DNA from 3 places in the Nocardia sp. X0981 genome. Region 1 is predicted to be linked to each of the others. Evidence: riboswitches for the same ligand, from Rfam matches in the RefSeq annotation. Region 1 holds a riboswitch; each other region holds the start of a gene.
What was found. Region 1 has a riboswitch for cobalamin ahead of metE (5-methyltetrahydropteroyltriglutamate--homocysteine S-methyltransferase). Riboswitches for the same ligand answer to the same signal wherever they lie in the genome.
Positions count from the first base shown of each region.

Region 1 (9,889 bases):
GAAGCCGCCGCCGGAACCCGCTGGGGCTCGCTGCGCCGCGCCGCCGGCCGGGCGCTCACCATGGTCGGCACCTGCGCGGCCGGAGACGGGCTCGGCCTGGTCGGTCCCGATGTGGTGGTGATCGACCGGGATACGCGCACCGCGGGGCAGACCCTGCTGGACCGGATGCTCGGGCTCGGCGGCGAATTGGTGACCCTGCTGGTCGGCGCGGACGCGCCGGACGGTCTCGCGGACGCACTCGCGCGGCATATCGGCGCGGAGTTCCCCGGTGTCGAGGTGACGGTGTACTCGGGCGGTCAACGCGGGGATCTGATACAGATCGGGGTGGAATGAGAATCCGGCGAACCCGGCGGCCGGTGGTGACGGGAGTGGGGCGATGGCGACACTGAGCGACCGGCTGGATCATGTGCTCGGCGCGAAAGCCGCGGGCTCGCTCGCGGACGCGTTCGATATGCGTACGGTCGAGGACCTGCTGCGCCACTATCCGCTGCGCTACGCGACCCAGGGGCAGCCGCTCACGGAGGAGGCGCCCGAGGACGGCGCGCACATCACCGTGATCGGGCGGATCACCAAGGCGGAGCTCCGGCCGATGCGGCAGCGGCGGGGTTCGCTGCTGAAGGTGGTGCTCGATACCGGATCGGGCCGCGGTGTGGATGTCACCTTCTTCAACGGCGACAAGGTGAAATACGCGGTACGCGAAGGTGCGCGGGCCATGATGTCCGGCACGGTGAACTACTGGCGGCCCGGCCAGTGGAATCTCAGCCACCCCGGTTATCTGATCCTGCCGGAGGCGGATGCGGACGAACCGACCCTCACCACGGTGCGTGGTGGCGGTGACCTGCGCGGGATCGCGCAGAGCGCCAAAGGCTCGGACGGGGTGGACATGTCGTTCTTCGAGCGCGAGTTCCTCCCGGTTTATCCGGCGACCGCGCGGCTGCAGAGCTGGGAGATCCTCGCCTGTGTGCGTCAGGTGCTGGATCAGCTCGACCCGCTCGACGATCCGCTGCCCGAGAGTATCCGCGCCGAACGCGAGCTCATGCCCGTGGGCGACGCGCTGCGCCTGATCCACCTGCCCGAGCACGATTCCGATATCGAGCGGGCCCGGCAGCGGCTGCGGTTCGACGAGGCGCTGGCCCTGCAACTGGTTCTCGCCGAACGCCGGCACGAGGTGTCGGGCCGCACCGCCCGGCCCTGTCCGCCCCGGACCGACGGTATCGCCGCCGCCTTCGACGAACGGCTGCCGTTCGAACTCACCGCGGGCCAGCGCCTGGTCATCGACGAGATCTCCGCGGATCTGTCCCGGGAACATCCGATGCACCGGCTGCTCCAGGGCGAAGTGGGGTCGGGTAAGACCATTGTCGCGCTGCACGCCATGCTGCAGGTGGTCGACGCCGGGCAGCAGTGCGCCCTGCTCGCCCCCACCGAGGTACTCGCGGCGCAGCATTATCGGTCGCTGCGCGGGATGCTGGGGGAGCTCGGACAGGCCGGCGAACTCGGTGCGGCGGATACCGCGACCCGGGTCACCCTCGTCACCGGCTCGATGCCGGCCGCCGCCAAACGCGCGGCGCTGCTGGAGGCGGTGACCGGGGAAGCCGGGATCGTGATCGGTACCCACGCGCTGATCCAGGACGCCGTCGAATTCTTCGATCTGGGCATGGTCGTCGTGGACGAACAACACCGCTTCGGAGTGGAGCAGCGTGACGCGCTGCGCGCCAAGGCGAAAGCGGGTACTTCCCCCCACCTGCTGGTGATGACCGCCACCCCGATACCGCGCACCATCGCCATGACCACCCTGGGGGATCTGGAGACCTCCACCCTCACCGAACTCCCCCGGGGGCGCTCACCGATCACCTCGAAGGTGGTGCCGCGCCGGGTACACCCCAACTGGGTGGACCGCGCCTGGGAGCGGATCACCGAAGAGGTGCGCGAAGGCAGGCAGGCCTATGTGGTGTGCTCGCGGATCGGTGACGACGAGGACGGGCCCGGGCGTTCGCGCGGCGGGAAATCCCGGGGCCCGGACACCGATAAGGAGGCGCCGCCCACCCAGGCGGTACTCGATGTCTTCGAACGCCTGCGCACCGGACCGTTGGCGCGGCTCCGGGTCGGACTTCTGCACGGGCGGTTACCGGCCGACGAGAAGGACCAGGTGATGCGCGAGTTCAATGCCGGCGATATCGATGTCCTGGTCTGTACGACCGTCGTCGAAGTCGGTGTGGACGTGCCGAACGCGACCGTGATGGTCATCGTGGACGCCGACCGGTTCGGCGTGAGCCAGCTGCACCAGCTGCGTGGCCGGATCGGTCGCGGCGCGCATGCCGGGCTGTGCCTGCTGATCACCGATGCCGCTCCCGGCGGGCCGGCGATGGCCCGCCTCGAGGCCGTCGCGGCGACCACCGACGGGTTCGAGCTGTCGGTGCTCGATCTGCGGCAGCGGCGCGAAGGCGATGTCCTGGGCTCCGCCCAGTCGGGTACCGCCCGTTCGCTGCGGTTGCTCTCCCTGCTCGACGATCTCGAAGTGATCACCGCGGCGCAGGAATTGGCGCGCGCGGTGGTCGACGAGGATCCCGGGCTGACGCGGCACCCCGGGTTGGCGGCGATGATGGACGCGGCCGTCGACTCCGAGCGTCTGGAGTATCTGGCGAAATCCTGACCCGGAAAGCCCGGTGAACGGGAACCGGGGCATCGCGAACGGCGTCGAACCCGGTGAACGATATCGCCGAGGGGAAGGGTCGGTCGGATGGAAGAAGAACAGGGTTGCCGGTCGGTGCGTCGTCCGCGGACGACGCCGCAGTCGTGGGTGCGGCCGGTGCTGCGGATGACGCGGCGCTGCCCGGAATGTGTGGCCGAGCGGACGAGACGCCGCGAATCGGGGGCGGGGGAACTCGACGGCTGACCGGGCCCGGGCCGCGCCGGTGTAGCGCGCGGCCCGGGCCGGGGGATCAGCGCACGGCGCGGGCGGCGGTCACCATATTCCGCAGGGCAGCCTCCACTTCGGCCGGGCCACGGGTTTTCAGGCCGCAGTCGGGGTTCACCCAGAGGCGATCGGCGGGTACGGCTTTCATCGCGGCACGCAGGGCCGAGGTGATCTCCGCGACGCCGGGCACCCGGGGGGAGTGGATATCGTAGACACCGGGGCCCACACCGGCGGCGAAGCCGGCGGCGTTCAGATCGTCGAGTACCTCCATACGCGAGCGAGCCGCCTCGAGCGAGGTCACGTCCGCGTCCAGGCCGGCGATCGCGTCGATCACCTCACCGAACTCCGAATAGCACAGATGGGTATGGATCTGGGTCGAATCGGCGACCCCGGAGGTCGCCAGCCGGAACGCCTGCACCGCCCAGTCCAGATAGGCCTGCTGATCCGCTGTGCGCAGCGGGAGCAATTCGCGCAGCGCCGGTTCGTCGACCTGGATGATGCGGATACCCGCGTTCTGCAGATCGACGGTTTCGTCCCGGATGGCCAGCGCGATCTGGCGCGCCGAATCCGCCGGCGGCTGGTCGTCCCGGACGAAGGACCAGGCCAGGATGGTGACCGGCCCGGTGAGCATGCCCTTCACCGGTTTACCGGTGAGCGACTGGGCGAAAGTCGCCCAGTCCACGGTCATCGGCGCCCGGCGCGCGACGTCACCGAACAGAATCGGCGGCCGCACACAGCGGGTGCCGTAAGACTGCACCCAGCCCATATCGGTGGCCGCGAAACCGTCGAGCTGTTCGGCGAAGTACTGCACCATATCGTTGCGTTCCGGTTCGCCGTGCACCAGCACATCCAGTTCGAGTTCTTCCTGCAGGGCGATGACCGCGCTGATCTCCGCGCGCATGCGGCGCTCGTATTCCGCCTGATCGATCTCGCCCTTGCGCAGCGCGGCGCGGGCCACCCGGATCGCCGGGGTCTGCGGATAGGAACCGATCGTGGTGGTCGGCAGCGGAGGCAACTGGAGACGGTCCTGCTGCAGGGCCCGCCGCTCGTCGGCGGGACCGCGCCGGAGGGCATCCGGCCCCAGGGCCGCCAGCCGGGCCCGCACCCGCGGGTTGCTGATCCGAGGATCGGCCCGGCGGCTCGCCGCCGCGTCCCGTGCCCGGGCCAGCTCCGCCGCCACCGCCTCGGTTCCCTTGTTCAGTCCGGTGGCCAGTAACCGGACCTCGGCGACCTTTTCCGCCCCGAAAGCGAGCCAGGAGCGCAGGGTGTCGTCCAACCGGGTTTCCACGGCCAGTGTGTACGGCACGTGGAGCAGGGAGCACGAGGTGGACACCGCCACCGACCGCGCCGACCCGAGCAGGGTGGCGAGCGTGGACAACGCCCGGTCCGGATCGGTACGCCAGACATTGCGGCCGTCCACCACACCCGCGACCACGAGCTTGTCCGCCAGCGCCGGTACCGCGGCCGGAGCGGCGATATCGGTGCCGGACACCAGATCGATGGCTATGCCCTCGATATCGGTTCCGGCCAGGGCGGCCAGCGCTGGACCCGGATCCCCGAAATAGGTGGCGACCAGGAGCGCGGGCCGGTCCCGGCCGGTCGTCAGCTCGGTGTAGACACGGCGTACGGCCGCCAGCTCGTCGCCGGTCAGGTCGGTGACCAGCGCCGGTTCGTCGAATTGCGCCCACTCCGCGCCCGCCGCGTCGAATTCCCGCAGCAGCTCCCGGTACAGCGGGATCAGCTCGTCCACCCGGTCCGTTCCGGCGCCGCCGGTCGTCTTGGCCAGTTTCAGGAAGGTGATCGGCCCGATGACGACGGGCCGGGCCGCGACGCCGAGCTCGATCGCCTCGCGGACCTGCGCCAGCAACTCCGCGGAATGCAGCGCGAAGGTCGTCTCGGGGCCGATTTCGGGAACCAGATAGTGGTAGTTGGTATCGAACCACTTGGTCATCTCCAGCGGCTCCACCGAATCGGTACCGCGGGCGGCGGCGAAATAGCGGTCCAGCGGATCGGTGATATCGGCGACCCGCGGTGGTAGCGCGCCCAGCAGCACGGCCGTATCGAGCATCTGGTCGTAATAGGAGAAGGTGCCCACCGGTATCGAGTCCAAGCCGGCGGCTCGCAGTTCGGCGTACTGGTCACGGCGCAGCGTACGACCGGTTTCGCGCAGCTGCGCGGCATCGCTGCGCCCGGCCCAATAGGATTCGGTGGCGCGTTTGAGCTCGCGGCGCGGCCCCACCCGGGGGAGCCCGAGAACCGTTGCGGTGAAGGGTGTTCGCGAAAGAGAAGTCATGGTGTTCTCCAGTGCTGAAGTTCGACGACCATCGCCTTACGCGGGTGCACGGGCACCGATGAGACCCCGGACGAGCCCGGCGCACGGCCGGGCTCGGATGTCGACACTGGTGGACCGTGCCGCCCTGTCCACGAGGCGGTGGTCACCGGATACGGCGTATCCGGTACAACGGGCAGGTCTTCGGACTCGCGGGCACCGGCCGATCCGGCCGACCTACTGGCCGTCGCTTCCCGGGTTGTGTGCCCAGTGCTCATGACGGCGGTCGTTCCCGCTCACCGCTGCGGGACAGTTCCGGATTCCCACCGGATTCCCTCTCACCCGCGCGTCGCGGGCTTCGACGCCGGGGCGGACGTTCGGGGCTCCAATTCGTCCGGCCGGCGAACCAGCTGCGGGACCCACTCTAGCCCGGTTCCATTCCGGTACCCGGTTCGCTCGGGCACTCGGAGTGGCGGCGTAGAGATTCCGGCCGGCCACGCGGGCGCGGGTGCAGGGAGGATAGCCGGATATTGGCCGGGACGGCGGTACCGCACAGCCCGCCCCCGCGGGCGGTGAGCCGTGACGCCACGGTGACCATTGGTTCGCAGCGATGCGAAACCGCTTTGTGAAGTTCCTGCGAAGTGGACTTCGCTGTCGAACCTGGGTGTGGGGCCGGGTACCTTGGGTCAATGTTCTCGAAAGTCTTGGTTGCCAACCGCGGCGAAATTGCCATCCGAGCCTTCCGCGCGGCGTACGAGCTCGGTATCGGGACGGTTGCCGTCTTCCCGCACGAGGACCGGAATTCGGTCCACCGCCTGAAGGCGGACGAGGCATACGAGATCGGTGAGCAGGGCCATCCGGTTCGTGCGTATCTCTCCGTCGAAGCGATCATCGAGGCCGCCAAGACCGCCGGCGCGGATGCGATATACCCGGGGTACGGCTTCCTGTCGGAGAACCCGGATCTGGCCGCGGCCTGCGCACGGGAAGGGATCACCTTCATCGGGCCGTCGGCCGAGGTTCTCGAACTCGCCGGGAACAAGGCCCGCGCGATCGCCGCGGCGAAGGCGGCCGGGCTGCCCGTACTGGCTTCCAGCGCACCCTCGGCCGATATCGCGGAACTGCTGACGGCGGCCGAATCCATGGAATTCCCCCTTTTCGTCAAAGCCGTCGCCGGTGGCGGTGGCCGGGGTATGCGGCGGGTCGCCGAGCCCGCGGCGCTGCGGGAGGCGATCGAGGCAGCCTCGCGGGAGGCGGAATCGGCCTTCGGTGATCCGACCGTCTTCCTGGAACAGGCCGTGGTCGACCCGCGCCATATCGAGGTGCAGATCCTGGCCGACACCCACGGCAATGTGATGCATCTGTTCGAGCGCGACTGTTCGCTGCAGCGGCGGCACCAGAAGGTGATCGAGCTGGCACCCGCGCCGAATCTCGACCCCGAGCTGCGCGACCGTATCTGCGCCGACGCGGTCGCCTTCGCCCGCGAGATCGGTTACAGCTGCGCCGGTACGGTGGAATTCCTGCTGGACGCGCGCGGGAACCATGTGTTCATCGAGATGAATCCGCGGATCCAGGTCGAGCATACGGTGACCGAGGAGATCACCGATGTGGACCTGGTGCAATCGCAGTTGCGTATCGCCGCGGGGGAGAGCCTGGCCGATCTCGGGCTCGCTCAGGACACGGTGACCATTCGCGGTGCCGCCCTGCAGTGCCGGATCACCACCGAAGACCCCGCCAACGGTTTCCGGCCCGATACCGGCCGCATCACGGCCTACCGCACCCCCGGCGGCGCCGGTATCCGCCTGGACGGTGGCGCGAATCTCGGCGCCGAGATCGGGGCCTATTTCGATTCCATGCTGGTCAAGCTCACCTGCCGGGGCCGGGATTTCCCGGTGGCGGTGGCGCGGGCGCGGCGCGCGCTCATGGAGTTCCGGATCCGCGGTGTCACCACGAACATTCCCTTCCTGCTCGCGGTACTCGCGGACGAGGATTTCACGGCGGGCCGGATCACCACCTCCTTCATCGATGAACGCCCGGGTCTGCTGGCCACCCGCGAGTCCGCCGACCGCGGCACCAAGATCCTGAACTATCTGGCCGATATCACCGTGAACAAACCGCACGGTGCCCGGCCGACGGCGGTGTACCCGCACGACAAACTGCCGGCGATCGACCTGTCGGTACCGCCGCCGGACGGTTCGCGGCAGAAGCTGCTGGCGCTGGGGCCGGAGGGTTTCGCGCGGGCACTGCGGGAACAGAAGGCGGTGGGGGTCACCGATACCACCTTCCGCGATGCGCATCAGTCGTTGCTGGCGACGCGGGTACGCACCAACGGGTTGCTGGATGTCGCCGGGCACGTCGCGCGTCTCACCCCGGAACTGTTGTCGGTCGAGGCGTGGGGCGGCGCCACCTACGATGTGGCCCTGCGGTTCCTCTACGAAGACCCGTGGGAGCGCCTCGCCGCGCTGCGCGAGGCGATTCCGAACATCTGTCTGCAGATGCTGCTGCGCGGCCGCAACACCGTGGGCTACACCCCCTACCCGGAACGGGTGACGCGCGCCTTCGTCGCCGAGGCCACCGAAACCGGTATCGATATCTTCCGGATCTTCGACGCGCTGAACAATGTCGACCAGATGCGCCCGGCGATCGACGCGGTCCGGGAAACCGGCACCGCGATCGCGGAGGTCGCGCTGAGCTACACCGGCGATCTGACCGACCCCGACGAGAAGCTCTACACACTGGACTACTACCTGAAGCTGGCCGAGCAGATCGTCGACGCGGGCGCGCATGTGCTGGCGATCAAGGATATGGCCGGTCTGCTCCGTGCTCCGGCGGCGGCGAAACTGGTCACCGCGCTGCGGTCGAATTTCGATCTACCGGTACACGTGCACACCCACGACACTCCGGGCGGACAGCTGGCCACCTATCTCGCGGCGTGGCAGGCCGGGGCCGACGCGGTCGACGGCGCCAGCGCCGCGATGGCCGGGACCACCAGCCAGCCCGCGCTTTCGGCGATCGTCGCGGCGGCGGCCCACAGCGAATACGACACCGGCCTGAACCTGGCCAATGTCTGTGACCTGGAACCGTATTGGGAAGCGCTGCGCAAGGTGTACGCGCCGTTCGAATCGGGGTTGCCCGCCCCGACCGGCCGCGTCTATACCCATGAGATTCCCGGCGGGCAGCTGTCGAATCTGCGTCAGCAGGCGATCGCGCTGGGCCTGGGTGACCGCTTCGAAGAGGTCGAGGCGAAGTACGCCGCCGCCGATCGCCTGCTCGGACGGTTGATCAAGGTCACCCCGTCGTCGAAGGTGGTCGGTGATCTCGCGCTGTCGCTGGTCGGCTCCGGGGTGGAGATCGAGGATTTCGCGGCCGATCCGGGGCGCTACGACATCCCCGATTCGGTGATCGGCTTCTTGCGCGGGGAACTCGGCACCCCGGCGGGCGGCTGGCCCGAACCCTTCCGTGGCAGGGCACTCGAGGGCCGCGGCGCGGCCAAACCGGAGACCCCGCTGACCCCCGAGGACGAAACCGGGCTCGCGGGCACCTCCGAACAGCGGCGCGCCACGCTGAACCGGCTGCTGTTCCCCGGCCCGACCGCCGAATTCCTCGCCCACCGCGAGAAGTACGGCGATACCACCGGGCTCTCGGCGAACCAGTTCTTCTACGGGCTGCGCCACGGCGAGGAACACCGGGTGCAACTGGAGAAAGGCGTCATCCTGCTCATCGGCCTGGAGGCCATCTCCGAACCCGACGAGCGGGGGATGCGTACCGTCATGTGCATTCTCAACGGCCAGCTGCGCCCGGTCTCGGTCCGTGACCGCTCCATCGCCAGCGAGATCCCGGCCGCCGAAAAAGCCGACAAGAACGATCCGCACCATATCGCCGCCCCGTTCGCCGGCGTTGTGACACTGACGGTCGCCGAGGGCGATACCGTCGCCTCCGGCGATACCATCGGCACCATCGAGGCCATGAAGATGGAGGCTGCCATCACCGCCCCGCGTGGCGGCGTGGTGGGCCGGGTGGCCATTACCCAGGTGCAGCAGGTCGAGGGTGGTGACCTGCTGGTCGAGCTGACCGCTCGCGCTTCCGAATGACCAGGATCGTGGCCGGGATCGCCGGCGGCCGGCGGCTACGGGTGCCGCCCGCCGGGACCCGGCCGACCTCGGACCGGGTGCGTGAGGCGCTGTTCTCCTCGATCGAGGCCCGGATGGATCTCGACGGGGTCCGGGTGCTCGATCTCTACGCGGGGTCGGGTGCTCTGGGACTGGAGGCGCTCTCGCGTGGTGCGGCGGCGGCCCTGCTGGTGGAATCCGATCGCCGGGCGGCGGCGGTGCTCCGCGGCAATATCGCGGAACTGGGCCTGACCGGGGCGCAGGTCCGGATCGGCTCGGTGGCGCAGGTGCTGGCGCACGGCGGTGCGGGAACATTCGATCTCGTTTTCGCCGATCCGCCCTACGATCTGCCCACCGGTGCCGTACACGCCGATCTCACCGCTCTCGTCGAGCACGGCTGGCTCGCGCCGGAGGCGCTGTTGCTGGTGGAACGTTCGGTGCGGTCGGCGGAGATCGCCTGGCCCCCGGGACTGGCCGGCCGTGCCGCGCGGCGCTACGGCGAGACCCGGGTCGAGTCGGCCGTGTACACCGGCGCCATCGGCGGAAATCCCGGCGCACCTGCTAGCGTCTGACCCATGGCAGGAGCATTGTGCCCGGGGT
Region 1 is NZ_OZ372435.1:6,036,746-6,046,634, reverse strand. Features, by position in the region: gene ACYR7D_RS26815 (DAK2 domain-containing protein) at 1-333, shown strand, start outside; gene recG (ATP-dependent DNA helicase RecG) at 377-2,650, shown strand; gene metE (5-methyltetrahydropteroyltriglutamate--homocysteine S-methyltransferase) at 2,940-5,207, opposite strand; cobalamin riboswitch at 5,382-5,520, opposite strand; gene ACYR7D_RS26800 (pyruvate carboxylase) at 5,873-9,271, shown strand; gene rsmD (16S rRNA (guanine(966)-N(2))-methyltransferase RsmD) at 9,268-9,861, shown strand; gene coaD (pantetheine-phosphate adenylyltransferase) at 9,865-9,889, shown strand, end outside.

Region 2 (9,889 bases), 1.6 Mb from region 1:
GTATCCTTCGTCGCGGTCACATCGAACAACCGCGTCAGGGTCCGCTTCACCTCGGCGATCACCTCACGCGCGCGCACCTGGACCCGCTTCGACTCCGCCGGCAGCTCTTCGCCCATATCGTCCAGCGGCCGGTATGTGCGCGAAATACCCGCCAGCAACTCGGCTTTGCCCACCCGCTGGTAAGCGGCGGCCACATCCGCGTTCGCTTGCGATTTCACGCCCTTCTCGATGGCGATGAGCTGATTCAGCTTGGTGGACACGGGTTTTCCCTCCTTCGGCCACTGTGTCGCGGCCGAAGTCACCGTAACCGGGCGCTGTCGCGACCGCCACCGATATTTCGTCCCCGCTCCCGGGCGGTGCCGGGATCGCCGGCGCCCGGGCTCATCGGCGCGGGTGCGGCGCGCAGCGGTATCTCCCGGCTCGGGACCGGTTCGCTCCTCTGTCCGTGGCGGCGCGGAGCCCGTACGCTGAGCCGGCAAGCACGGGTCGGTGTGGGAGGAATGCGTTGGGTCGCACAGAGCAGCGGGAAGAACGAGACGCTTCGCCGGAGAACCGCGAAGCCGTCCGCAACAACATCAAGAAGGAACTCGGTATCCCCCACACTTTCGACGGTGCCGCACCGGACGATTTCGCGGCGTGGCTGTCCCGGACCGAGAACATGATGGAGATCGTCCCTCGGCAGAACCGGCGACCGTTCGATATCACCGATACCAACGGGGTCACCGATGTGGTGGGGGAGGCGTACATGCTGCGCCGGCTCGCGGAACTCCGTAAGGAACTGCAGGTCGGGCTGAGGAATGCCACGGCCCGCCGGGAACTCGGCGAGATTCGGCATGTGGCCGATTCGGCGATCCACGACCCGGTGGCGAGACAGATGGTCGCGGATCAGATCCAGCGTGCGCAGGAAGTGGTGGCGAAGGCATCGGTGACCGAGGATGCGCGGGATACCGCTCTGGAGATCGAATTGCGGAAGGTGGCCCAGGATTTGAAGGAACGCCGCTCGACGATGCGCTGGTCGCGGCTCCAGCGGGAACCGCTGGCGGTCCTCATCGGTGCCTTCCTGCTGGTCGTGTTCAGCGTTGTGATGGTGATCGCGATGTTCACGCACACGGTGGTTCCGGAGGTCGTGGTGAATATGATCCTGCTGATCCTCGGGTTCTTCTTCGGGCACTCGGCCGCGGGCGGGCGGGGCGGCCGAGCGGGGAACTGAACCCGCTCGGGCGCGTGACCGGCCGGCGACGAATCAGCCGGCCGGACGGAACCCGGCGCCCACACGGCCGATCACCGGTGGGTGCCGGGCCGACTCGGGGCGACCGGGCGCACGCGACCCGGTCGCCTCGGGAGATGCCGGTTCGTCAGCAGGCCACGGGTGCCGGCTCGCCGCGCACTCGGCCCTCGAGCCATCCGAGCATCGCGGGAGCACCGGCAACCGCCGCGGTCAGATGTTCGAACGCGGGAACCTTCAGCGTCTGCAGGCGCACCCCGGCCGCGCACCAGCGACGGTTGGTGTTATCGATCGCGGCGATCGGCACCAGCGGGTCGTCCGGCGAATGCCATTCGAATATCGGCATTTCCGGAACACCGGGGTAGAGCTCCACGCTGTTCTCCTCCACCACGGCCCAGGCATCGGGCTGTTCGAAGACCGAAGGTCCCGTAGCGAACTCGTGAGCGCTGCCACCGGCGCCGACGGCGAGGATATCGTTGGTGCAGAGGTTGGCCATCGAGTCCCGGAGCGCGCGGCCGCGCTCATTGAGATTCCCGCTGATCCGTACCCGGTCGGGATACTCCCGTTCCAGGCCGATCGCCGCCGCCATCGCCAATCCGAAAGCCGGGTGGGGGTTGTGGCCCAGGCCCCGCGCCATCGCCACCAGGTTCATCGGGGCTCCGCCGATGGCCGCGCCCGCGAGCCGCAATTCGGGGGCGTAGGACGGCTGCAGCGCGGCCGCCCATGCCGTGGCGAGTCCACCACCGGAGTAGCCGGCCAGTACCGACGGGCTGTCCGCCAGGCCGAGTTCGGGTACCCGTTTCAGGGCCCGGACGCTGTCCAGCGTGATCTGGCCGCCCAGGCGTCCGGCTCCGAGGGCGAAATGCGGGCCCAGATGATCCGGTAGCGTTACGCTCCACCCCCGCTGCAGCAGCGCGCCCAGTACCGGCATGATCGTCGCCAGATTCACATCGGCGCCGTAGAGCCGGTGCGAGACCGCGCAGTCGGTACCGAGTGAGTTGATGAAGTGCTGGTACGACAGTAGTGGGGCGCCGGGGCGATGGTTCGCGGGGGTGGCGATCGTGGTGGTCGCCGCGATCGGTGCGCCCCGCGAATCGGTGGAGCGGAACTTGACCAGCCGGACCGTGGCGCCGGGGAAGACCGCCACCGGTGGCAGGGGCCGTACGCCGAGCACGTCACCGGGCCGGTGCGCCGCCAGGTCGGCCGGAGCGGCGTAGAACGGGTCCGGATCAGGGCGCGGATATATCGGGTCGGCAGCTGCCGTCGTGGTCATCAGCAGCGTGCATGCCATACCGCCGAGCGCGCCCAGAAAACGCAGAAAAGGACGAGTCACGATCTTGACCTCCAGGGAGTAGTTCGCCGCAATCGCCAGTTCGCAGCTGTAACAGATCGCTCGGGTCAGCAAACTATCACGACAGAACGGGGTGATCTCGTATTGAACGGAAATGCCCGTTCGCATGCGTAATGCGGCGAGTTACCGCTTCTCCTCCGGAGGGGTGGTGACAGATGGCTACTTTACAGCTATCCATCGTGTGACCGGCCGATGCCGGTCCGGTGGACGGCCGCCGCCGCTCCGGCCCCGGGCGGGTCGCGGCGGTATCCGCCGGCCGCTGGGTGAGGCCACCTCGATCGCCGCCCGTGCGGGGCCGGTCTCAGCGGCCGTCGCCTCGTATCCGCGCCGCGACCGCGGGGAGGCGGGAGGCGGCGAAGAGTGCTTTGAACTGCCAGCTGTCGTCTCGGGGCAGTACCCCGGAACGTTGGGTGACATCGAGGGCGTCGTAGAGGGTTTCGCCTTCCTCGAGAAGACCGTGTTCGTCGAAGTGGTAACGGTCGACGGCGGGGCATTGGATGAAGCGGCCGGTGCCGTAGAGCGTGGGGCCGCTGCCGTCATAGGGGTAGAGGCGCAGTGGGCCACTCCAGTGTCCGCTGCCGATGTAGCGGATCACGGTGCGTACCTTGTGGTCCGGGGTCACATCGATGTAGATCTGACCGGGCAGGGGGTCGTAGCGCCAGTCCGGGATGGCGTCGAAGAAGGCCATGTTGTAGGTGACGAAGTCGTCGATCCCGACGATGGTGCGGCCGAAAGTCGTAACGTCGGTGTAGCGCATATCGGGTGCGTAGAGCTCGTGGTTGTAGCTCATATCGCGGTCGATCCAGCTCCACCAGTACTTCTTGGCCCAGTCCAGTAGCCAGGTCAGGTCCACGTCCAGCTTGCTGTAGAAATCGAGCTTGCGTTCGAAATCGTCGAACCATGCCCGAGTGGTGGCCTGCAGTTCGTGTTCGGGGATCGCGCGTACCGGGGTGCCCCGATTGGCCGTCAGGAATTCCGGTACCGGCCGGGCGAGTCGCGGTGTGCGCAGGGCCTGCTGGAATTTTTCCTCGGTGAACATCGCGGTCCTCTCTGGAGAAGGAGCGGCCTCGCCGGCGCGTACGCGAGCGTGGCCGGTGCCGGCGCGAGGGGATGGTCTGTTGTGGGCGCGGCGAAACGGCAACGTGAAACGTATGATTCATGTTGAATCACGTGATGTCAATGTGTTCCGCCGGATTGGTGACCGGTTCGCAGGCGGGTGGTCGGCCGGGGCGCGGGCCTCGGGCCGGACCGCGAAGTCATTGCCCGAGAGCCAGGCCCAACAGGGATACGACGATGGTGACCGCGCGATCGACGAGTTGATCCCGGTCGATGACCAGATGGCCGTCGGCCCATTCCAGGTAGACCGCGGTCAACGCACCGGCCAGAGCCGTGCCCATGACGACGAGGGTGTCGTCGCTGCTGGTGAACAGGTCGTCCGCCCCGTCGCCGAGGAGGGGGGCCAGCGCCCGGACGGCCGCCGGGGTGCGCTGGGTGATGTGTCGGCGCAACGTATCGTCGGCCAGCGGCTCGCGCAACAACACTCGCGCTCGCCGGGGATCCTCGTCGAAGAAATCGGCGCAGGTTTGCAGACCGGTCCGAATGGCCGAATGCGGATCCGGTCCGGGATCGATAGCCGAGAGTCGTTCGCGCAGACCGCCCTCGACCCGATCGTAGACCGCCGCGAGGAGTTCCTCGCGGCTACCGAAACTCTCGTAGAAGTAGCGCGGACTCAGATTCGCCTGTCGTGTCACCGCGCGCATGGTCACCGCGGCGGCACCCCCGGCGCCGAGGAGGTCGAACGCGCACTCGAGAAGTTGCTCGCGTCGTTCACCGGACCGGTCCCGCAGTGTCTGGCCGCGCCACAGTTTGGGAGCGGTCACCGCCGCATCCCCGGATAGGCCCCGGCTCGATTCGTCGCCACGCGCCGATTTTAGATGAATCGGGTGATTCCTCTCGGCGCGGCCGGTTGCCCGGTCGTTCGAGATCCGGCTCCACCGGTGCCGGGGCGGACGGAAACCGGCTCGCTCAATATCCTCTGGACCGGAGGAAATCCGCCACGGTGACGACCGCCTGCGGATTACGTGGGCTTTCGACCAGCGCGGCATAGGGCAACGCGAGAATGTTGCCGGCGCGGACGGCCGTCGTACCGGCCATCAGCGGATGGTGGCGCAACTGCTCGATCTTCGCCCGGACCGAGTTCTCCGGGCCGGCGCCGTAGTCGACGATCACGATCACCTGGGGGTCGCGCTGTGCCGCGGCCTCCCACGAGGCCGTGGTCCACGAGTCGTTCAGATCGTCGAAGATATTGGCGCCGCCGGCCTCCCGGATGATCTGCGACGGTGCGGCGGTGCGGCCCGAGGTGAACGGTTCCGGTGTCGCACTGTCGAACAGGAAGACCCGGGCCGGTTCCCGTCCGTCCGGCGCGCTGTCCGCGGCTCCGGCGACCTGTTCACGATAGTGGGACACGAGTTCGTCCGCCTTCTCGCGCACCCCGAAGATCTCACCGAGGTTGGTCAGGTCCGTGTACAGGGCGTCGAGCGGTTCCATCACCCCGCGACGCTTCGTCCCGGGCTGTCGGCATGCCTCGGTCAGCTGGTACGGCACGGCGCCGATCGAGCGCACCCAGTCCGGGGTGAGACCCGTGGACTCCTTGAACCCGTAGTTCCAGCCGGCGAAGACGAAATCGGGAGCGGCGGCCTGGACGACCTCCCGGGTGAAGGCATCCCCGAGCGTCGGTACACGTTCGAAATCGGTCTGCCACGGTGAGGTGGCGATATCGCGTTCCTTCCCGGGGTAACTGGTATAGCCCACCATCCGGTCGGCCAGGCCGAGGGCGAACATCATCTCGGTGATCCCGGTGTCGTTGGTGACCACTCGCTCGGGCACACCGTCGACGGTGAGCGGAGCATCGCAGTTGGTGACCGTCACCGACGCACCGGCCGCGTTCGCCGGGGCCTGCTGTACCTCGGCACCGCACGCTGTCGTGCCGAGCACACACGCGACAGCGAGTACCGGTAGCAGCGGAAAAGATCGCATCAGCGTTCCTTCTGGTCGAAAATGATCTGCGGGACACCCAGCCGCGGGTGCTCGACGATATGGCCGCCGATCGAGAACCAGCGGGCGATCACCTCCGCGGTGATCACCTCGTGCGGGCTGCCCGAACACACCAGCCGGCCCGCGTGCAGGACGAAGATCCGGTCGCAGTGCTGGGCGGCCAGATTGAGGTCGTGCAGCGCCGCGACCACGGTGATGCCCAGATCTCGCGCCGCGGCGAGAACGCTGTACTGGTGGTGGACATCGAGATGATTGGTCGGTTCGTCCAGGACGAGTACCCGCGGTTGCTGGGCCAGCGCCCGCGCGATCAGGACCCGCTGGCGTTCACCGCCCGACAGCGACAGGAAGCCGCGTGTGGCGAGATGACCGATATCGGCCGTCGCCATCGCCGCGGCGCAGATCTCCCGATCGCGCCGGCGTGTGCCGCGCAGCAGCGCGGTATGCGGCAGGCGTCCGGTGGCGACCACCTCGGCGGCGGTGTAATCGAAAGGTGTGCTCGTATCCTGGGTGAGCGCGGCCACCCGACGGGCGTTCTCCCGCATGCTGATCGCCGCGATATCCGTACCGTCGACCAGGACCCGGCCGGTTGTCGGTGCCAATGCCCGGTAGAGACAGCGCAGCAGGGTGGACTTCCCGCTGCCGTTCGGTCCCACGATGCCGATGAACCGGCCCGGTTCGGCGGCCAGGGTCACCGACTCGACAACCGCCGTCCCGTCGAACTCGACCGTGACGTTCTCGTAGTCGACCCGCATCAGCCGTACTCCACCAGCGCACCACGGCGGCGCATCAACAGCACGAAAACAGGCACCCCCACCGCGGCGGTGATCGCGCCCAGGGGAAGCTCCTGCGGCGGTACGAGCGTCCGCGAGACCAGATCCGCGGTCACCAGGAACACCGCACCCAGCAGCGGTGCGACGAGAACGAGTCGCCGGTGACCGGCCCCCACCAGCATTCTGGCGATATGCGGTACCACCAGGCCGACGAAACCGATCGCCCCGCAGACCGCGACGAAACAGCCCGTCATGGCGGCGGAGACCACGAACAGCACGATCCGGAACCGGGCGGCGTTCAGACCGAGCGCGGCACCGGCCTCGTCCCCCATCGACAGTGCGTCGAGGTGCCGCGCGGATACGGCGAGCACCGTCAGCCCGAGCGCGGCCACCGCGGCGACCAGGGGCACCATCTGCCAGCTCGCTCCCGCCAGACTCCCGAGCAGCCAGAACATCACGGAACGGGCGGCGTCTCCGTGCGGGGCCGTGAACACCAGCACCGTGGTCGTCGCGGAGAAGCCGTAACCGATGGCGGTGCCGGTGAGTACCAGCCGTAGCGGTACCAGCCCGGAGGCCGAACGTGCCATCAGATAGACGAGCACCGTGGCGCCCAGCGCCCCGGCGAAGGCCGCGGTCGACAGCGCGTAGACACCGAGCGTGCCGAAGACCCCGAACAGTACGACCGCGGTGGCGCCCACCGAGGCACCCGAGGAGATCCCGAGGACGTAAGGGTCGGCGAGTGCGTTACGAACCATGGCCTGAACCAGCAGTCCCACTCCGGCGAGACCGGCTCCGACCAGGGCCGCCAGCAGTACGCGAGGCAACCGCGAGTCGACGACGATCCGGTAGTCGGCGATATCGGCGGTGACCACCGTCGCGCCGGTGAGCTCGGCCCACAGGAACCAGACCGTGTTCCGCCAGGGGATGGGGGCCGCACCCAGCGCCAGAGCGAGCACACAGACCACCACCAGCGCCGTGATCGAGCCGAGGACCGGTACGGCGACGGGCAGCCGGCGCCTCTCGACGGTTCTCATCGGTACAGCTCTACCCGCACCGTCCCATATCGAATGTCCACCGGACAGATGAGCACCACACGACCCATATCTCGTCAACCGTTCCCTCGGAGTCGACAGAGGCCGCGCCGTCGGCGCGGCCGCGCGGGCAGGTCTTCGGGCTCGTGGACAGGACACCGGAATCTCCGGTCTCGCCTACTGGCGGTCGCTTCCCGGGCCGTGGGCCCAGTGCTGATGACCGCGGTCGTTTCCACATACCGCTGCGGGGCAGCTCCGGATTCCCACCGGATTCCCTCTTACGAGCCGCCTGTCCGGAGACGGGCGGCAACCAGCGCACGGTCACAGTAGCATTCCGGTGGTTCGCGAGGTGTTGCCGTCGCGGGCTCGCCGGATGCGCGGTGGCCCTGATGGGGGCGGCGACGGGCCTGTGGCCGGCCGGCGGCAGTGTGACGACGGTGTTCCCGAATACGTCGCGTTTCCACGACGAATGTGGCGACAGTTCCCGGGCCGCGCTCGGTGAACGCCGGTTCGTGGCCGCTCTCCGCCGCGGCCGCGCGATGGGTTCGGATGCCGCTGTGGCGTACGCTCTCCGGGAAGGGGCGATCGCCGCGTCCGGATCGCGGCATGGATCGTCGGTCGGGAGCGAACCGATCGCGATCCGGTGGACGCCTCGGCGCCGGAGTGCGCGGCGGTATCTCCTACCGGCGGTTGTCCGAGGAGGAACCGGCTCGGACCCAAGGCCAGGTCATCACCGCCCATACGATGAGCAACAGGACAGCCACGGTGCCCAGGTACCAGGGCCATGGTCCGAGGACGTCGAGCAGCGACGGGGTCGCGGGTTTCCGGTTGACGAAACCGTAGTTGGTGCCGGCGAATGAATTGACGGCGAAAGTGACCGTCACCCACGCGATCGTCGCCGCCACCGCGAACCGGTAGCTACGCCAGTCCGGGCGCATTCCCACACCCCAGGTCAGATAGATCGCCGCCCAGACCACGAGCAGATGGATCGCCCAGAAGGCCAGGAATTCGTAGTGCGGGAAGTCCGGGCTCTCCAACGCCGGGGACAGGAGCGCCTGCGTGCTGAGGGTGAGGCACCAGTAGTAGGTCAGCGCGTATGCCCAGCGCCGGTGTGACCACAGCGCGTAGCCGGCGACCAGAGTCGCGAGATCGGTCAAGCGCAGTGGGATCGAGCGCTCGACCGTCGGCGGGAATGCTGTGGCGAGGTAGATCACCGCGTACAGCACCAGGGTCACCGCACCGAACGCCCGGCCGAAGTGGCGTACGGTGCGAGTGTCACGCTGTCTTCGTCCGATCAGGACCACCATCACCGCCCCCGTCGCGAACACGGCGAGCACGATCCAGTGCGACAGCCCGTATGCGGAGAATTCCTTCGCCGTCGGTGGCTCCACGCCTGGCTACTCTAGCGATGCCCCGGAGCGATCGGCACGGGCCGGACGACCCACCAGGCGACCGTGGTCCATGTGGAGGCCAGTAGGAGCGAGCCGAGCAGGTCGGTGGGGTGATGCGCCCCGGTGTAGAGCCGCTGCGCCGCTACCAGGAGGGGGATCAGGAGCAGCGCGGCGGCGAGGATCCGGTACCGCCGGCGGTGCGTGGTGAACCACAGGAGTGCGGCGGTGCCGGTGTAGAGGGTCAGCGCGGCGGCGAGGTGGCCGGAAGGGAAACTCGCGGTCGGGGGGAGGCCGGGGTCGAGAGGGGGGACCCGGGGGCGGTCGCGGTCGACGATCGCGGCGACGGTGAGGAACAGCGTGATCTCTCCCAGCAGCGCGATACCGAGGAACACCACCGGCCGCCGGTTCCGGAGTACCGCCACCGCGAGCGCGGCGATGATCAGGGCGGCGGTGATGACGGCGAGAGTGTTGCCGAGTTCGCCGAACACGTCGAGGGCAGCGGCGAGCGTGGGGTCCCGGTGCTCGGCCAGTGCCGCCACGACGCCGTGATCCCACCGGGCGACCGGGTTCCCGGGTGCGAGGTCGCGTACCAGCGTGCCGATGCCGGTGAGCAGTCCGGCGAGCAGCGCCCACGCCACCGCGAGTTCACCGAGGCCGCGCCACGGGTGGGGCATCGTGGGCGTGTGCCGCATCGGAACCGGCCGTAAATCGTCCTTTTCGTCCGGCGCCACCTCACCCGGCAGCGGGCCGGTGCCGGTGCGGCCGGCGTCGCCACGCCAGCGGTGGAAGGCGACGGTGACCGCGGTGAGCCACAACGATCCGAGCAACCAGCCGGCGAGGACGTCGGTGAGGTAGTGCACGCCCAGTGCTATCCGGCTGAGCCCGACAGCCGCTACGAGCAGGACGGCGCACCCCGTCACCACACGTCGGGTGCCGGTGCGCAGCGCGGGTGCGAAAACCAGCAGCACAATGCCGTAGCACACCAGTGAACCCATGGCGTGCCCGCTGGGGAAGCTCCACCCGTCCGTCCGGTAGACGGGGGTTTCCACCACCGGTCGTAGTCGGGC
Region 2 is NZ_OZ372435.1:4,419,227-4,429,115, forward strand. Features, by position in the region: gene ACYR7D_RS19360 (DUF7873 family protein) at 1-260, opposite strand, end outside; gene ACYR7D_RS19365 (hypothetical protein) at 506-1,210, shown strand; gene ACYR7D_RS19370 (lipase family protein) at 1,356-2,516, opposite strand; gene ACYR7D_RS19375 (nuclear transport factor 2 family protein) at 2,878-3,615, opposite strand; gene ACYR7D_RS19380 (TetR/AcrR family transcriptional regulator) at 3,833-4,456, opposite strand; gene ACYR7D_RS19385 (ABC transporter substrate-binding protein) at 4,602-5,612, opposite strand; gene ACYR7D_RS19390 (ABC transporter ATP-binding protein) at 5,612-6,382, opposite strand; gene ACYR7D_RS19395 (FecCD family ABC transporter permease) at 6,382-7,434, opposite strand; cobalamin riboswitch at 7,544-7,761, opposite strand; gene ACYR7D_RS19400 (YwaF family protein) at 8,112-8,822, opposite strand; gene ACYR7D_RS19405 (phosphatase PAP2 family protein) at 8,834-9,889, opposite strand, start outside.
Region 2: it holds a riboswitch for cobalamin, as region 1 does, so the genes downstream of both, ACYR7D_RS19395 (FecCD family ABC transporter permease) here and metE (5-methyltetrahydropteroyltriglutamate--homocysteine S-methyltransferase) in region 1, are expected to answer to the same signal.

Region 3 (9,889 bases), 1.4 Mb from region 1:
CGAGATGATCGCGATGACGATCGGGCCTGCGGCGGGATCGGAGATCGCCACACTGATCGTCGCCGCCTACGAACTGACACCCCGGGAACACGAAGTGACCGAACTGATCGCGCGCGGATTGTCCACAGCTGAGATCGCGAGCCGGTTGTTCCTGTCGCCGCATACGGTCCGGGACCATGTGAAGGCGGTTTTCGAGAAGGTTGCCGTAGGGACTCGGGGGGAGTTGGTCGCGAAGCTCTACACCGAGCATTACGAGCCGCTGGTGGCGCCCGAGGAGGCCCGGGTCCGCCGTCTGCGGCGGACCCGGGCCGGCTGAGCGTCCGGAAGCGACCGGTTTCCGGCACGACAGGGCGGATCGAATACCCTCCGGGTATGGCGGCGCGGTGGGAAGAGCTGGGGTGGGAGCGGCTCGCGGACGGGGTGGGACGGTGCCGGTTGCCGGTGTGGGACTGTACGTTCGGATTGATCATCGGAGACGATGGCGTGTTCGCGGTCGACGGCGGCTCGAGTCCGGGGGAGGGTGCCCGGATGCGGGAGCAGGCGGAGCGGCTGGCAGGCCGGCCGGTCACCGGTGTCGCGCTCACCCATTACCACTTCGACCATGTTTTCGGTGCGGTGGCGTTCACGCCCGCGCGGTTCTTCGCCGCTGCCGGCGCGCAGACGGTGTACCGGGACGGGCGCGACGAGATGCGGGCCGACGCGGTCCGCAACGGGCTCGACGCGGTCGTGGCCCGGGAGGCCGCCGACACCCTGGTGCGGCCCCAGGAGTACGTCCGGGATACGACCACGGTGGAGCTGAGCGCCGGCTGGGAGATCTCCTTGGTCGATGCCGGCCCGGGACATACCGGCCACGATCTCGCGGTCGTCGTGCCGGGCGATCCTGTCGTGGTGTTCTGCGGTGATCTCGTCGAGGAATCGGGCGAGCCGCAGGCCGGGCCCGACGCGATACCGTCACGCTGGCCCGCCGCGCTCGATCGGCTGCTCGAGCTGGGCGGGGAGGATGCCGTGTACGTGCCCGGTCACGGTGCGGTGGTGGATGCGGATTTCGTGCGGAGACAGCGGGACGCGCTGACGGCCCGCTTCGGTGTACACGAGTGAGGGGCCGGCGGTAGCGCGACCGCGGGAGAGGTTGGCGCACGGTACCTCTCGGATCGCGCCGGCCGGTTCACGTCCGCACGTGTACCGGCGCGATATGCGGGTATGCGGGGCACAGGAACTCGATGAACTCGGCTGCGTGTCATCGTTTCCGGTGGAACACCAGGAGGTTCTCATGCTCGCCGTTGCCGCCGCTGTAGCGTTCGGTCTCGCGCTCGTTTTCGATCTGGCGGATGCCACCCTCGGTGATGCCATCACCGGTGGCACCCTCGTCATCGTCGGATTGTTGTTGATCTCCCTGCATCTCGCGGGGTTCGGTACCGGCGCGCGCGTGGGTGCCGGCGGCCGCTCGTGGAAGTGGCGGCGCGTCCGCCGCTGAACCACACCCGGTCGCGCTGCGGGGACAACCGGGACCGGTGCGGGTGGTGTGAAAGGTGGGCCGGTGGGTGTCACCGCCGCAACGGCAGGGTGCGCACGAGGCCCGGCCCCGGCTTCCGGCCGAGACCTCCGAGGACGAGCTGTTCTTCGGGTGCCCCGGCTCGGGTGGGCGGGCCCTGCGGCCACCACTTGTCGAGTGGGGTCAGTCCCGGCTCCACCATGTCGAGCGAGTGGAAGAATTCGCGGATCCGCTCCGGGTTCCGGTACCGGGCGGGGCCCAGTCCTGTTTCCAGATGCGCGTATTCGAGTTGCCGGGCCAGCTCGTGCAGCTGCGGGTGCTCGGGGCCGGGATCGCAGTAGTGGGTGATCGCCACATACGATCCCGCGGGTAGCAGGTCGATGTACCGGCACACGACGCCGGCGGGATCGTCCTCCTCGCCGAGGTGATGCAGAACCGCGCCCAGGAGAACCGCGATCGGCTGCCGCATATCGAGGTGGTGCCCGGCGTTGTCCAGCGTTGCCGCGGCATCGGTGAGATCACCCGGGAGATAGCGGGTGTTCTCGTTGCGTTCCAGCATCGCTCGCCCGTGCGCCACGCACAACGGATCGTGATCGGTGTACACGACCTTCACCTCGCGGCGCCCGCACTCCTGGGCGACGATATGGAGCGGGTCGCGCGTGGGCATTCCGGCGCCGAGATCCAGAAACTGTTCGATGCCCGCGCTTTCGGCCAGCAGCCGGACGGCACGGGCGAGCCAGCGCCGGTTCGCACGGTGCACATCGCCTTGGCGTGGCGCTATCTGCCGGATCCGCTCGAACGCGTGCCGGTCCACCGCGTAGTTGTCCTTGCCGCCCAGGCTGTAGTCGTAGACACGAGGAATGCTGGGCCGGTCGGTGTCCGCGCCGACAGGCCGGACGCTGCTCGTTGCAGCGGTGTCGGTTATCATCGCGCCTCCGTTACATACCGGGCGGTCACCCTCTCACGAAGGTGTTCCCGAAGGTAACACGGCAACAGAATTTATGGCTATGTTGCGAGGTGGCGGGGTGCGGCGGCTGCTCCGCCGATCGCGGCCGGAGCCGCGTGGGTCATCGCGGCGCGGACCCCGGAGCTCGTCCGCCCCTCCTTCGGCCGGGCCTCCGGGCCGCGTCCTACGAAGCCCGCATACTCAGCGCGGGAGCGGAGTCGTGGCGCCGGAAGGTGGCCGGTGTTTCCACGTGTACCCAGCAGCCGCTCGCGCCCTCGCCCAGCGTGGCCAACGGCGGTGGCAGGAACGAAGGCGGAGCGAAGCGGACCTCGGTGCGCTGGGTCGCGGTGGTGACCACCGCTGTCTGTTCGGGGCCGCTCCATTCGCCGACCCACAACCCGCCCACGATCCATACCTGTGGCGTGGAGCCGTCGGCAAGAGTGATCGTCACTTCCTCGCCCACGTATTCGCCCCACGCCACCCACCAGCGGCCGGGGGCGGCGACACCGAGCGGTCCGGAAACGCCCACTGCCATATCCGCACGACCCAGCCACTGCCGCCACAGCAGCTCGTCCTCGCCGGCCTCGGTGAGGATCGCGCCTACCGGCCGCGGGTGGGTGACACGGAAGCAGTGGTCCGCGCCGCGCCACTGTAGCTGCATCCCCGACAGCGGTAAGACCCTCAGTTCGATATCCGACTCGTTCTTCTCGCCCGACATCCCGGCTCCTCATCTCTGTCCAGCTCCGCGCCTTCCCTGCGCGAGAGCGCCGACAAGAGCCGTCCTACCCCCGGGTTCCGTTACTAAACCGTGACAGCTCCGAGGGGGGTGGCCTGTGAGTTGACCCACTAATAGTTTGTGCATTAACTATTAGTGGGTACGGTTGTGCCGGCAGGGTGAGAGCGAGCGGAGAAAGTCATGAGCGTCCACATCGACGATCCCCTACGCCTCGAGCGGCAGGTGTGCTTCGCGCTGGCGGTTGCCAACCGTTCCGTACTCGCCGTCTACCGGCCGCTTCTGGAACCGCTGGGTCTGACCCATCCTCAATATCTGGTCATGCTGGCGCTCTGGGGGGATGCGCCGATGTCGGTCAAGGCCATCGCCGAGGCGGTCCAGCTCGATTCCGCCACCCTCTCACCGCTGCTCAAACGACTCGAAACCACCGGTCTCGTCACGCGTCGGCGCGATCCGGGTGACGAGCGCGCCCTGGTGGTCGACCTCACCGGCGCGGGCCGGCGCTTGCGGCAGCAGGCCGAAAGGATTCCCGCGGCCGTCGTCGAACGCCTGGGCGTGGGGCTCGCGGATCTCGAGGCGTTGCGGGAGATCCTGATCCGGGTGAACACCGCCGCCCGGCGCGCGGGGCCGGCCCGCACGGACGGCGAACCGTGAACCGTGCGGACGGCCGACCGCCGTGCACCGTGGTATGAGCTCGTACAAACAGGAGGATCCGGTGACCGAACGAACCCCGACGATCGGGCAGCGCGTCAGTTATATCTGCGGAGCGACGCTGCCGCCGTCCATGCGGCAATGGGTCCTGCGCGACCAGACGGGCCCGGGGGCCGCGCGCCGGTATCTGCTGCGCTTCCTCGTCCCGCCGATTCCGCTTCTCTGTCTGTTCCTTCTGGTGCCGGGACCATTGTGGGTGGGCCTCTCGATGGCCGGATTACTGTACCTTCCGCTGGCCTTCTTCACGATCGCGTTGATGTATGTGTACCGGCGCCACCTACTGGTCAAGCACGGTCTCGATCCCGCGCTGGCCACCGCCGACCGGCTCCGCCGGGCAGCCGAGGAACGCGCCGGTTACGAACTGCGCCACGGCCGCGGCTGAGGCGGTGGCGCGGGCCCGAGGGGCCGGGCTCACGAAGCGAGCCCGGAATCCCGGATGGCCTCGGCCAGCGGCTCCAGCACGGCCGGATCGTGCGGAGTGGGTAGATAGATGATCGCGAGTTCCAGGCCTTCGGCGCCCAGTGCGGCCGCCCAGTCGACGACCTCGCCGTAGCCGAGCCGCGGGTCCAGCCGCTTCTGCGCCGAGAGCGTGATCTCCGTGGGGTCGCGACCGATATCGGCGCAGTGTGCCGCCAGCACATCGCGCTTACGGGCGAATTCCGCGGTGGTTCCGGAAACGAAGTTCCAGTGCTGGGCGTAGCGGGCGGTGATGCGGAGGGTGCGTTTCTCACCGTTGCCGCCGATGCAGATCGGAGGGTGCGGACGCTGTGGGCCCTTGGGTTCGTTGCGGGCGGCGGCCAGTTGATAGAACTTGCCGTCGAAATCCGTCGTCTCCTGGCTCAACAGCCCGATGAGTACCTGGCAGGCCTCCTCGAACCGGTCGAGGCGTTCGGTGATACTCCCCAGCTCGATGCCGTAGGCGCCGGATTCCTCCTCGTTCCAGCCGGCGCCGATACCGAGTTCGAGGCGACCACCGGAGATGATGTCGAGGGTGGCGGCCATATTGGCCAGGACCGCGGGATGCCGGTAGTGCACCCCGGTCACCATCGTGCCGAGCCGTAAGCGTTCGGTGGCCTGTGCCAGGGCGGTCAGGGTGGTCCAGCCTTCCAGGCACGGGCCGGTGGAATCGGCGAAGATCGGATAGAAGTGGTCGAAGGTCCATCCGGATTCGTAGATATCGATATCGTCCGCGGCGCGCCAGACGGTCAACATATCGGCCCAGGTTGTTTCCTGCGGTGCAGTTTTGAACGCGAATCGCATATCGACAGGCTAGGAGTTGAAGTGCGCTCCAGATCAAGCCCGGCCTCGGCGTGTCCGGCGGGCTCGTTCGAGACGCCCGCCCGCCGATTCACGATCCGGCTGCGGCGGGCCGAGCGAAGAGTGAGACGGCCGTGCCGTTCGGGTGACCGGTTCGCCTCCGGCGTGACGGTCTGCCGGTAACGTTTGTTCCGGTGCAGGGAACACCGGTGGGAATCCGGGGCTGTCCCGCAACTGTCACCGAGGAGCGATCCGCCATGCGTGGCCACGACCTACCCGGGTCGGAAGGCCGGCGGGGATGCGTCGATCCGGGAGCCAGGACACCTGCGCCCACGGTAACGGGTGACACCCACGAGGATGGCTATGAACAACTCCACAACAGGTCGGTCCGGTCTCGGCCGTCGACGGCTGCTGGCCGGGACCGCGGGGCTGATCGGGCTCACGGCATTGGCCGGTGTCCCGGTCCTCACCGGCTGCGGCACCGGCGGCGGGCCGTCCGGGCCCCCGGCAGGCCCGCCGCGACCGGGCGGCCGGCTGCGGTCGGTGATCGCGGGCCGATCCGCGACCGCCGATGTGCTGGATCCGCACGAGGCGGGCAGTTCCGCCGGCGGTGCGGTATCGAAGAACGTCTGGGACAAACTCGTCGCGTACAACAACGACCTCACCCTGCGCTATCGGCTCGCCCGGTCGCTGGAACCGAATGCCGACGGGAGCGTCTGGCGGATCTCGCTGCGGCCGGGCGTGGTGTTCAGTGACGGCAGTCCGCTCACCTCGCGGGACGTGCTGTGGAGCTTCGAACGGATGCTGGACCCGGCGCGCTCCTCCGCCGGTGATCTCGCGATGGTCGATATGCCCCGGACCCGGGCCGATGGTGAACTGGACGTATTGGTGGCGATGAAAACGCCCCTCGCCGACTTCGGTTCCGTACTGGCGGGCTGGTACTGCTACATCGTCAAGGAGGGGACCACGGACTTCGGCGAACACACCCTGCCGGTGGGGACGGGTCCGTTCGCGCTGGCGAAATGGTCGCCCGGTGACCGGACGCTGCTGCGGCGCAACGATCGCCACTGGGACGGACCGGCGCCGCTGGACGAGGTCGAGATCATTCAGATCGCCGAGACCGAGGCGCGGATGAACGCGTTCCTGTCCGGCGAGGCCGATGTGGTGCACGAGCTGAGTTATCTGCAGGCCCGCAATCTGGAGAGCGACCCCACGGCAACCGTGATCGTTCCTCCGGAAGGCCTGATGGGCGCTCTTCAAATGCGTGTCGACCTGCCGCCCTTCGATGATGTGCGAGTCCGGCAGGCAATGCGGCTGGCTGTGGACCGGCAAGCGATGGTCGATTCGGTTTACTACGGGTACGGCGAGATCGGCAACGATATCTACGGGAAAGGTGCCCCTTTCTACAACGACACCCTGCCCCAGCGGACCTGTGATCCGCAGCGCGCCCGCGAACTACTGCGCGCGGCCGGTAAAGAGAACCTCGAGGTCACCTTGCCGACAGCCGACGGCATGCCGGGGATGGTGGAGTCGGCGACCCTGTTCGCCGAGCACGCCAAAGCGGCCGGAATCACCGTCCGGCTCGAATCCACTCCGGCCGATACCTATTTCTCCCAGGTCACCGGGAAACGGCCACTGACCCATATCGGCTGGTGGAACTACAGCCTCGACTACTTCTACGGCCAGACCGCCACCAGTTCGTCCCCGAGCAACGGTACCGGCTGGCGCCGGCCCGCCTGGGACGCGAAGTTCGCGCAGGCCCGCGCCGCCATGGACCCGCAGCGGCGCCGCGAGCTGTACTTCGAACTGCAGGAAGAACTGTGGAACGAAGGCGGCTACATCCTGCACAGCTTCGCCAGACGACCCGACGCCGCACGCAATATCGTCGGGGGAATGCGCCCCGGTGTCCCGGGGACCGACGACTGGGCGAATTACGCCACCACCTGGCTCGCGGCCCAGGGCTGAGGCCGCCGTGCTGCGTTATTTCCTGCGGCGGGCCGGGGCCGGTGTCGGTGTGCTGGGCACCGTGACGGTGCTCGTCTTCGGATTGTTCGAGTTGCTGGATTCGGATGCGGCGGTGGTGATCCTGTCCCGCAGTGGGGCAGGCGACCCGTCACCGGAGCAGTTGGCCGCCCTGCGGTCCGAATTGGGACTGGACCGGCCCGCGCCGATCCGGTTCGCCGAATGGGTGACCGATTTCCTGCGCGGTGATCTCGGTGAGTCACTGATATCGGGCCGGCCGGTGGCCGACGTTCTGCTCGATCGGCTGGCCAACAGCGCCGCGCTGGCACTGTTGACGATCGTATTGCTGATTCCGCTGGCGCTCGGGCTGGGCCTGCTGGCCGGTGCCCGGCCGGGTTCCCGGACCGACCGGGTGATCAGCGTCGCGGCCCTGACGGTCGAATCGATACCGTCGTTCGTTCTCGGTGTGCTGCTGGTGGCCGTGGTCGCGCTGTCGCTGCGGCTGGTACCGGCGGTATCGCTGGTGCCCACCGGCGCCAGTGTCTGGGACCGGCCGGAGATACTGGTCCTACCGGTGGTCTGTCTGCTGCTGGGGTTGTCACCGCATCCGGCCCGGATCGTGCGGGCGCAGACCACCGAGGTCGTCGCCTCCGCCTACATCCGGACCGCCCGGCTGAACGGTGTCGGCGGCCTCCGCTTGCTCCTGCGGCACGTTGCCCCCAACGCGGTATCCGCCTCCATCCACCCCCTCGCGGGGTCAGTGGCCGGTCTCATCGGCGGGATCGCCGTCGTGGAAACCCTGTTCTCCTATCCGGGGGTGTCGAAGGAATTGCTGACCGCGATCTCGGCCCGTGATTACCCGTTCGTCCAGTCCGCCGCGGTGCTGCTGGCCGCGTTCGGCATCGGGGTCTATCTGCTCGCGGATATGCTCGCTCTGCTGGTCAGCCCCCGCGCCAGGGCTCTGGTGGGGGAGGGCCGGTCGTGAGAAGGGCGTGGCGGTCGGTGATTCTCGCGGGCGTTCTGGGGGTGGTCGCGCTCGGCCCGCTACTGGCCCCGCACTCGCCCACGGCCTCGGTCGGAGCTCCGTTCCGGCCCCCGGGCCCGGGGCATCCGCTGGGCACCGATGTGGTCGGTCGCGACGTGCTCTCGCGTCTTCTGCACGGAGGCTGGGCGCTGCTCGGGATCGCGGTGGTAGCGCTGCTCGTCGCCTACACGCTGGGGCTGGCCCTGGGGCTGATCGCCGGGTTGCGGCCGCGCGCGGATTCCTGGCTCATGCGGCCGGTCGACGCGGTGGTGGTCATCCCGTGGTTCCTGCTTCTCGCGGTGATCGCGACGGCTCTCGGTGCCGGGCCGACGGCCGTGCTGCTGACGGCGTCGGTGGCCTCGGTGCCCTGGATCGTGCGCATAGTCCGCACCGCGGTGCACGATCTCGCGACCGCGGGGTATGTGGAATCGGCGCGAGCGCGGGGCGAACCGCTGTGGTGGGTGGCCGTGGTGGAGGTGCTGCCGAATCTGCGAGCGGTGGTGCTGGCCGATGCCGGCATCCGCTTCTCGGGTGTCATTTCGATCGTGGCGGTCGGCGGTTTCCTCGGGCTGGGCATGCGCCCGCCGTCGCCGGACTGGGCTTCGATGATCACCGAGAATCGAGCCGGATTCGCCCTGCAGCCCTGGTCGGTACTCGCCCCGGCCCTGCTGATCACGGCTCTGGTCGTCTCGGTCAATATGGTCGGCGACGGTGTGTTCGGCCATCGGCGTGCCCGCGCCGCCATCGCGGTACCGGAACTTGGTGTGGAGGAAGGCCTGCGGGTCGAGCATCTCACCGTGCGCACCGATACGGGCCGGATCCTGCTGGACGACGTTTCGGTGCGATCGGCGCCGGGGCGGGGGCTGGCGGTGGTCGGGCGGTCCGGCGCCGGGAAGACGACCTTCGCGTCCGCGGTGCTGGGGGCGTTACCGCCCGGTTTGTCGGCATCGGGAGTGATCGGCATCGGCCGCGCCGACCGGTCTCGCCGGGCGGTCGGATTCGTACCGCAGGACCCCGCCACCGGCCTCAACCCGGCATTACGGATCGGCACCTCGATCGGTGAGATCGTCCGGTCGCGCCGCACCCCGCGCGACGGTGACGCGGTGGCGGCCGCGCTGCGCCGGGTGGGGCTACCTGCCGATCGTGAGTTCCGCCGCCGGTTCCCGCACGAGTTGTCCGGTGGGCAACAGCAGCGGGTCCTGCTGGCCATGGCGCTGCTCGACGACCCGGAGCTGGTGGTCTTCAACGAGCCGACGACCGGGCTCGATGCCCGATCCCGTGCCGATCTCGTCGAGGTGCTGCTCCGGGCCCGCCGGGAGTCGGCCACCGCGTTCCTGATCATCACCCACGATCTGGACGGTGTCGCACCGTTGATCGACGATGTTCTCGAACTGGACGAAGGTCGCGTCGTCTCCTACACGCCGCGACGGTGCGCGGAACCGGAGACGTTCGCGGTATCGCCCGCGAAAAACTCTCCTCCCGCGGCGGAACCGCTCCTGCGGGTGGAAGCCCTGTCGGTCGCGCACCGGTCGCGGTCGGTCGCCGAGAACGTTTCCTTCACCGTGGCGCCCGGCTCCTGTCTCGCTCTCACGGGGCGATCGGGCGCGGGCAAGACCACTATCGCTCGCGCACTGACCGGCCTGCACCCCGCGGTGAGCGGAACGATCCGGCTGGACGGCAGCGTACTGCCGGCGCGGATCGATCAGCGTTCGGTAGCGCACCGGCGCGCGGTGCAGTTGATTCCCCAGAACCCGGCCACCGCGC
Region 3 is NZ_OZ372435.1:4,600,785-4,610,673, forward strand. Features, by position in the region: gene ACYR7D_RS20230 (helix-turn-helix transcriptional regulator) at 1-316, shown strand, start outside; gene ACYR7D_RS20235 (MBL fold metallo-hydrolase) at 373-1,098, shown strand; gene ACYR7D_RS20240 (hypothetical protein) at 1,271-1,474, shown strand; gene ACYR7D_RS20245 (SAM-dependent methyltransferase) at 1,545-2,420, opposite strand; gene ACYR7D_RS20250 (hypothetical protein) at 2,623-3,156, opposite strand; gene ACYR7D_RS20255 (MarR family winged helix-turn-helix transcriptional regulator) at 3,355-3,825, shown strand; gene ACYR7D_RS20260 (DUF5313 family protein) at 3,860-4,264, shown strand; gene ACYR7D_RS20265 (LLM class F420-dependent oxidoreductase) at 4,294-5,142, opposite strand; cobalamin riboswitch at 5,311-5,467, shown strand; gene ACYR7D_RS20270 (ABC transporter substrate-binding protein) at 5,503-7,104, shown strand; gene ACYR7D_RS20275 (ABC transporter permease) at 7,112-8,086, shown strand; gene ACYR7D_RS20280 (ABC transporter ATP-binding protein/permease) at 8,083-9,889, shown strand, end outside.
Region 3: it holds a riboswitch for cobalamin, as region 1 does, so the genes downstream of both, ACYR7D_RS20270 (ABC transporter substrate-binding protein) here and metE (5-methyltetrahydropteroyltriglutamate--homocysteine S-methyltransferase) in region 1, are expected to answer to the same signal.